Regions from separate parts of the Diaphorobacter sp. C33 genome, predicted to be linked through region 2. Evidence: riboswitches for the same ligand, from Rfam matches in the RefSeq annotation. Region 2 holds a riboswitch; the other holds the start of a gene.
The links. A riboswitch is a leader RNA that binds a small molecule or an ion and turns the genes downstream of it on or off. The one in region 2 is predicted to bind S-adenosylhomocysteine.

Region 1 (4,126 bases), 440 kb from region 2:
TTGTCCCACGGCCCCCAGCAGCATGTTGCCGCCGGCTTCGGGCTTAAAGACCTGGATGGCGCCTTCCTCGCCCAGTTGCATCAGGCCCTGCTGCAGTTGCTTGGTGCGCAGCGGGTTCTTCAGCACCACGGTCATGAACATTTCGGGGGCAAAGAAGGGCAGGCCGGTGAACTGCAGGTTGGCGCCGTCGGTGATGGTGTCGCCCAGCTGCACGCCGCCGTGCGTGGTGAAGCCGATGATGTCGCCGGCGTAGGCCTCTTCCACCGCCTCGCGGCGCTGGCTCATGAAGGTGACCACGCTGGTGGGGCGCAGCTCCTTGGCGGTGCGCTGCACCTTGAGCTTCATGCCGGGCGTGTACTTGCCGCTGGCCACGCGCACGAAGGCGATGCGGTCGCGGTGGTTGGCGTCCATGTTGGCCTGCACCTTGAACACCACGCCCGAAAAGCCTTCGTCTTCGGGCAGGATGGTTTTCTCGACGGTCTGCTTGTTGACGACGAGCGAGCTCTTGCGCGGGCCGGGCGGGGGCGACATGTCCACCACCGCGTCCAGCACTTCCATCACACCGAAGTTGTTCACGCCCGAGCCGAAGAACACCGGTGTGAGCTTGCCAGCCAGGAAGGCTTCATGGTCCCAGGGCGCCGAGGCGCCTTGCGCCAGCTCCATGCTTTCCAGTGCGTCGTCAAAGGCCTGACCGAAGCGCGCGCGCAGCTTGTCGGCATCGGCCAGCGGAATGACCTCGAAGTCCTGCGGGCGCTTTTCGCTGCCGGGCTGGAAGACCGTCATGCTTTGCGTGCGCAGGTTGATGATGCCGCCGAAGCTCTTGCCCTGGCCCACGGGCCAGGTGATGGGGCAGCAGGGCATGCCCAGCTCGCGCTCGACCTCGTCGAGGATGTCGAGCGGGTCGCGCACCTCGCGGTCCATCTTGTTGACGAAGGTGATGATGGGCGTGTCGCGCTGGCGGCAGACCTCGATCAGGCGGCGCGTCTGCGCCTCCACGCCGTTGGCCGCGTCGATCACCATCAGCGCCGAATCGACGGCCGTGAGCACGCGGTAGGTGTCTTCCGAGAAGTCCTTGTGGCCCGGTGTGTCCAGCAGGTTGATCACATGGTTGCGGTAGCTCATCTGCATCACGCTCGATGCCACCGAAATACCGCGCTGCTTCTCGATCTCCATCCAGTCGGAGGTGGCGTGGCGGCTGGCCTTGCGGCCCTTCACGGCGCCGGCGATCTGGATGGCGCCGGAGAACAGCAACAGCTTTTCCGTCAGCGTGGTCTTGCCGGCGTCGGGGTGGGAGATGATGGCAAAAGTCCGGCGGCGCCGGGTTTCTGGGGCGTACGACACAGTGATTCTGGGTGAGGGCCGTGCGGTGCGCGACGGCCGGTGCGAGAAGAGGCGGGCGCACCCTGCGGGAGCGCCCTGGCATTGGGCGGGGATTCTACGGCGCGGCGCGTGGCGCGGGGGCACCGGTATAATCTTGCACTTTCCGAGGAGCGTTGCAGCGTCCCCAGCACGGCGGGGCGCGAGGCTCGGAAGTCATACCCAGCAACGACGCTCACCCACGCCTTGCGGTGCGGTGAGTCCCATCCCCCAGGCGCGGTTTTTTCAGATCTCCATGAAGGAAACCACCATGAGCGCTGTTCTCAAGTCCCCAGCCGACTCCGCGATTGCCGATATCTCCCTGGCCGACTGGGGCCGCAAGGAAATCCGCATCGCCGAAACTGAAATGCCCGGCCTGATGGCCATCCGCGAGGAATTCGCGGCCAAGCAGCCCCTGAAGGGCGCGCGCATCACAGGCTCGCTGCACATGACCATCCAGACGGCCGTGCTGATCGAGACCCTCAAGGCCCTGGGCGCCGACGTGCGCTGGGCCTCGTGCAACATCTTCTCCACCCAGGACCACGCCGCCGCCGCGATTGCCGCCACCGGCACGCCGGTGTTCGCCATCAAGGGCGAGACCCTGGTGGACTACTGGGACTACACCCACCGCATCTTCGACTTCGGTCCCAAGGGCAGCGAGGGCGAAGGCCCGAACATGATCCTGGACGACGGCGGCGACGCCACGCTGCTGATGCACCTGGGCAAGCGCGCTGAAAAGGACGCTTCCGTGCTGGCCCACCCCGGCAGCGAGGAAGAGCGCATCCTGTTCGCCGCCATCAAGGCCAAGCTGGCCGAGGACAGCACCTGGTACAGCCGCAAGAGCGCCCAGATCATCGGCGTGACCGAAGAGACCACCACCGGCGTGCACAGCCTGAAGGAAATGTCGGCCAAGGGCACGCTACTGTTCCGTGCGATCAACGTGAACGATTCGGTGACCAAGAGCAAGTTCGACAACCTGTACGGCTGCCGCGAGTCGCTGGTGGACGGCATCAAGCGTGCCACCGACGTGATGATCGCCGGCAAGGTGGCCGTGGTGGCGGGCTATGGCGACGTGGGCAAGGGCTCGGCCCAGGCGCTGCGCGCCCTCAGCGCCCAGGTGTGGGTGACCGAGATCGACCCCATCAACGCCCTGCAGGCTGCCATGGAAGGCTTCAAGGTCGTGACCATGGAGTGGGCCGCCGACAAGGCCGACATCTTCGTGACCACCACCGGCAACCGCGACGTCATCACCTTCGAGCACATGAAGGCCATGAAGGACCAGGCCATCGTGTGCAACATCGGCCACTTTGACAACGAGATCCAGGTCGCCAAGCTGGAAGAGCACTGCCAGTGGGAAGAGATCAAGCCCCAGGTGGACCATGTGATCTTCCCGGACGGCAAGCGCATCATCCTGCTGGCCAAGGGCCGCCTGGTGAACCTGGGCTGCGGCACGGGCCACCCCAGCTTTGTGATGTCCAACTCGTTCGCCAACCAGACCATCGCGCAGATCGAGTTGTTCACCCACCCCGAGGGCTACGACGTGGGCAAGGTCTACGTGCTGCCCAAGCACCTCGACGAGAAGGTGGCGCGCCTGCACCTGAAGAAGGTGGGCGCCATGCTGACCGAGCTGAGCGACGAGCAGGCCGCCTACATCGGCGTGCCGAAGCAGGGCCCCTACAAGCCCGACACCTACCGCTATTGATTGTCAAAAAGCATAGCTGCTTGCGCTTGCCAGTAGTCGTTTTCAGCATGAAATACTGCTGAAAATGGCTCGCTGCAAGCGCTGCCAGCTATCGATATGAGAGGACAGCGCGATGCGCGCGGACGTATTTCTGGTGGAGGGCGGCTACGCGGCCACCCGGTCGCAGGCCCAGCGGTTGATTGCCGCCGGCGTGCAGTGGCGCCTGGCGCCCACGCTGCCGTGGCAGAAGGTGGCCAAGAACGGCGACGACATTCCCGCGGGGGTCGAGGTACAGCTGCTGGACGCTGCGGAGGCCAAGTACCTCTCGCGGGGCGGCCTCAAGCTTGAAGGTGCACTGGCGGCCACGGGCCTGCAAGTGGCTGGCCTGCGCTGCCTGGACGTGGGGCAGAGCACCGGCGGTTTCACCGACTGCCTGCTGGCACATGGCGCTGCCCAGGTGATTGGCGTGGACGTGGGCCACGGCCAGTTGCACGAGCGGCTGCGCGCCGACCCGCGGGTGGTCTGCGTGGAAGGCGTGAATGCCCGGGCCCTCACGCCCGAGGCGTTGCAGGACGCCTGCGACGTGGCGCTGTCCGAAGTCATCGAGGACGCGGAAGACAACGACACCCAGCCCCAGGCCCCCTACGCCTGGATGCGCAACGGCGGCATGGTGGACGATGAGTACGACGACAGCGACGACGCCAAGGAGCATGAGATCGAGAGCTTCAAGGCCGAGCGCGCCGCCAAGGCCAAGGCGCGCGCCGAGGGCTCATTGCCCGTGCAGCGCCGCCGCCGTCCCGGGTGCGAGGACGTGGACATCACGCCAGCGTTCGATCTCGTCACCGGCGACCTGTCCTTCATCTCGCTCACGCTGGTGCTGCCTGCGCTGGTGCCGCTGTTGAAAGAGCGGGGCCAGCTGTTGATGCTGGTCAAGCCGCAGTTTGAGTTGCAACCCGGCCAAGTGGGCAAGGGCGGCATCGTGCGCGATGCGCAGCTGTATCCGCAGGTGGAGCAGCGCATCCGTGACTGCTGCACGGAGCTGGGGCTGCACGTGGTGGCCTGGATCGATAGCCCCATCGAGGGGGGCGA
Region 2 (4,126 bases):
TATTGCGCGCGTAGTCGGGCTGCTGGTCCTTGGCCGATGCGGGGTCGGCCAACTGTGCCTCCAGCCCCTGCAGCGACTGCAGCATCTCCGGCGTGCGCCGCACGATCCAGACGGGTTTGCCGCGCCACTCCACCGTGAGCATGCCGCCCGGCGGCAGGCCGGCGATGTCCACCTCCACGGCCGCGCCCAGGGAACGCGCGCGCTCGCTGGGCGCCAGGCTGCTGACCAGGGGCACGGCCGCGCCGACGGCGGCCAGGCCCCCGGCGGCGGCCGTGGCGTGGATCAGGGTGCGGCGTTCTGCGTCGGGCGCAGCGCAGGTGCACGAGGCGGGGAGGGCAGTCATGGCGGTTCCTTCACGATGGGCGCGGCCAAGGGGCCGCGCGCTTGCTTGTCCTGACTCAAGAGCCGTGCCAGCCTGGCCGCGCGGCACTGCGTGCGAAATCTCCATGTGGAACAAAGGCTTACATCCACCCAAGGAGTCAGCGCTGCCATGGTGAACGGCAAAAACACTGCCAATGCATGCCATTTGTGACACCATATGTCACCATGGCCGACATCCCTGATCTTTCTCCCACCCCGGCGCAGGCGGCGCAGACCGCGCTGCTCGCCTCCTGGCTGGAGGGGCTGCCCGAGCCGCACATCCTGTTCGACCGCGGCTACCGCATCGTGGCCGCCAACGGCGCCTACCGTCGCCAGTTCGGCCAGGGCGCGCCGGTGGTGGGGCGCACCTGCCATGCGGTCTCGCACCATTCGCCCGTGCCGTGCGACCAGGCGGGCGAGACCTGCCCGCTGGCGCGCTCGCTCTTCAGTGGCCAGCGCGAGCGCGTGCTGCACCTGCACCACACCCCGGCGGGCGAGGAATACGTGCAGATCGAACTGGTGCCGCTGCGCGACGAGGCGGGCCAGCCCCAGTACTTTCTGGAGAAGATGGAGCCGCTGCGCATTGCCCAGGGGCAGCCGGGCGCGCCGGGCATGATCGGGCGCGCGCCCGCGTTCCAGGCCGTGCTGGAGCTGATCGCGCGCGTGGGCCCGTCGCAGGCCAGCGTGCTGCTGCTGGGCGAGTCGGGCACGGGCAAGGAGCTGGCCGCGCGCGCCGTGCACGAGGCCAGCCCGCGCGCGGGGCGGCCGCTGGTGGTGGTGGACTGCGCCAGCCTGCCCGAGACGCTGTTCGAGAGCGAACTGTTCGGCCACGAGCGTGGCGCCTTCACCGGCGCCCATGCCGCACGCGCCGGCCTGGTGGAGGCGGCGCACGGCGGCACGCTGTTCCTGGACGAGGTGGGCGACATCCCGCTCACCATGCAGGTCAAGCTGCTGCGTTTGCTGGAAAGCGGCACCTACCGCCGCGTGGGCCACACCGAGCTGCGCCGCGCGGACATCCGCCTGGTGGCGGCCACCCACCGCGACCTGCGCGCCATGGTGCGCGAGGGGCGGTTTCGCCAGGACCTGTACTACCGCCTGAGCACCTTTCCCATCCAGCTGCCCGCGCTGCGCGAACGCCCGCAGGACATTCCGCTGCTGGCGGAATCGCTCCTGCAGCGCGTGGCCGGGGGGCGGGGCCTGGTGCTTGCGCCCGCGGCGCTGCGCCGGCTGGCGCAGCACCCCTTCCCCGGCAACGTACGCGAGCTGCGCAACGTGCTGGAACGTGCCGCGCTGCTGACCGACGGCGCGGTGGTGACCGCCCATACGATCGAGCGCGCGCTCTCGTTCGATGCGCCCGCGGCGGCGCCGGCCCGCGCTGCGCAGCAGCCCGACCATGCCACCCTGCGTGACATCGAATCCGAGGCCCTGCGCGCGGCGCTGGCGGGTGGGGCCGCGTCGCGTCGCGAATTGGCGCGCGCCCTGGGGGTCAGCACGCGCACGCTGTACCGCAAGCTGCGACTGTTACGGGAGCAGGGCTGATGCTCCTTGTTTGATAGCTTTTAACGCTTGCTGTGTCTGGCTTGCGGTCTGTTTTTGCTTGAAACAGCCACCGGCCCGTGTAGGGGCCATGTTCTGGGCTCACAGTGCACGCGGGGGTATATCCATATACCTGCCCCCCAAAGGTGGGCCGCGTAGAATTCGACGCTTTCCCGAGGAGCGCTGCAGCGCCCGCCGGCCGGGGCCGCACAGGCGGCTCGCGCGTGGCGGCGTCAGGCTCGGGCCCACCGCGGCATGCAGCCGTGCGTGTACCAACGGCGCTCACCTGATGTATCTGTTCTTGTTATCCAGGTGAGCCCCATGCCGTCGTCCGCCCCCGCATCTTCCGTCCCTTCGCACGCCGTGCCGCCCATGCGCCTGTCGGGGCTGGAGCCCGTGTTCATCGGCGAGGGGAGCTTGTTCGTCAACGTGGGCGAGCGCACCAACGTCACCGGCTCCAAGGCGTTCGCGCGCATGATCCTGAATGACCAGTACGAGCAGGCACTGTCGGTGGCGCGCCAGCAGGTGGAAAACGGCGCGCAGATCATCGACGTGAACATGGACGAGGCCATGCTGGACAGCAAGGCCGCGATGGTGCGCTTCCTGAACCTCATCGCCTCCGAGCCCGACATCGCCCGGGTGCCGGTGATGGTGGACAGCTCCAAGTGGGAGGTCATCGAGGCCGGCCTGCGCTGCCTGCAGGGCAAGGGCATCGTCAACTCCATCAGCATGAAGGAGGGCGTGGAGGAGTTCAAGCGCCAGGCCAAGCTGATCCGCCGCTACGGCGCGGCTGCCGTGGTCATGGCCTTCGACGAGAAGGGCCAGGCCGACACCTTCGCGCGCAAGACCGAGATCTGCGAGCGCGCCTACCGCATCCTGGTGGACGAGGTGGGCATGGCGCCCGAGGACATCATCTTCGATCCCAACATCTTCGCCATCGCCACGGGCATCGAAGAGCACGCCAACTACGCCGTGGACTTCATCGAGGCCGTGCGTTGGATCAAGCAGCATCTGCCGGGCGCCAAGGTGTCGGGCGGCGTGTCCAACGTGTCGTTCAGCTTCCGCGGCAACGAGCCGGTGCGCGAGGCGATCCACACCGTGTTCCTGTACCACGCCATCAAGGCCGGCATGGACATGGGCATCGTCAACGCGGGCATGGTCGGCGTTTACGACGATCTTGACCCCGAGCTGCGCGAGCGTGTGGAAGACGTGGTGTTGAACCGCCGCCCCGACGCGGCCGAACGCCTGCTGGAGATTGCCGAGGCCGCCAAGGGCGCCGCCAAGGACGACAGCAAGAAGCTGGAGTGGCGCGGCACGCCCGAGCACCCGAAAACCGTGGGTGAGCGCCTGTCGCATGCGCTGGTACACGGCATCACCGACTTCATCGTCGAAGACACCGAGGAGGCCTACCAGCAGATCGTGGTGCAAGGCGGCGGCCGCCCGCTGCACGTGATCGAAGGTCCGCTGATGGACGGCATGAACATCGTGGGCGACCTGTTCGGCGCGGGCAAGATGTTCCTGCCGCAGGTGGTCAAGAGCGCCCGCGTGATGAAGCAGGCCGTGGCCCACCTGATCCCTTACATCGAGGAAGAAAAGCGCCAGCAGGAAGCCGCCGGCCTGGATGTGTCCAGCAAGGGCAAGATCGTCATCGCCACCGTGAAGGGCGACGTGCATGACATCGGCAAGAACATCGTGACCGTCGTCCTGCAGTGCAACAACTTCGAGGTCATCAACATGGGCGTGATGGTGCCCTGCCATGAAATCCTGGCGCGTGCCAAGGCCGAAGGCGCGGACATCATCGGCCTGTCGGGCCTCATCACGCCCAGCCTGGAAGAGATGCAGTACGTGGCCGGCGAGATGGACAAGGACGAGTACTTCCGCATCAAGAAGATTCCATTGCTGATCGGCGGCGCCACCTGCTCGCGCGTGCACACGGCGGTCAAGATCGCGCCGCAGTACCAGGGCCCCGTGGTCTACGTGCCCGATGCCTCGCGCAGCGTGAGCGTGGCGCAGAGCCTGCTGGGCGAGCAAAAGGACAGCTACCTGGCGGAGGTGCAGGCCGACTACGACCATGTGCGCCACCTGCATGCCAACAAGAAGAAGACGCCGGTGTGGCCGCTGGCGCAGTGCCGCGCCAACAAGACGCGCATCGACTGGGCGCATTACCAGCCGCCGGCGCCCAAGTTCATCGGCCGGCGCGTGATCAAGAACATCGACCTGGCCGAACTGG

Region 1: linked by a shared signal. The riboswitch ahead of ahcY (adenosylhomocysteinase) and the one ahead of metH (methionine synthase) in region 2 are both predicted to bind S-adenosylhomocysteine.

What each region holds. Positions count from the first base shown of each region.
Region 1 is NZ_CP129980.1:3,564,037-3,568,162, forward strand. Features, by position in the region: gene QY917_RS16825 (peptide chain release factor 3) at 1-1,341, opposite strand, end outside; S-adenosyl-L-homocysteine riboswitch at 1,480-1,561, shown strand; gene ahcY (adenosylhomocysteinase) at 1,628-3,058, shown strand; gene QY917_RS16835 (TlyA family RNA methyltransferase) at 3,171-4,126, shown strand, end outside.
Region 2 is NZ_CP129980.1:3,122,873-3,126,998, forward strand. Features, by position in the region: gene petA (ubiquinol-cytochrome c reductase iron-sulfur subunit) at 1-343, opposite strand, end outside; gene QY917_RS14615 (sigma-54-dependent Fis family transcriptional regulator) at 547-1,899, shown strand; S-adenosyl-L-homocysteine riboswitch at 2,066-2,187, shown strand; gene metH (methionine synthase) at 2,218-4,126, shown strand, end outside.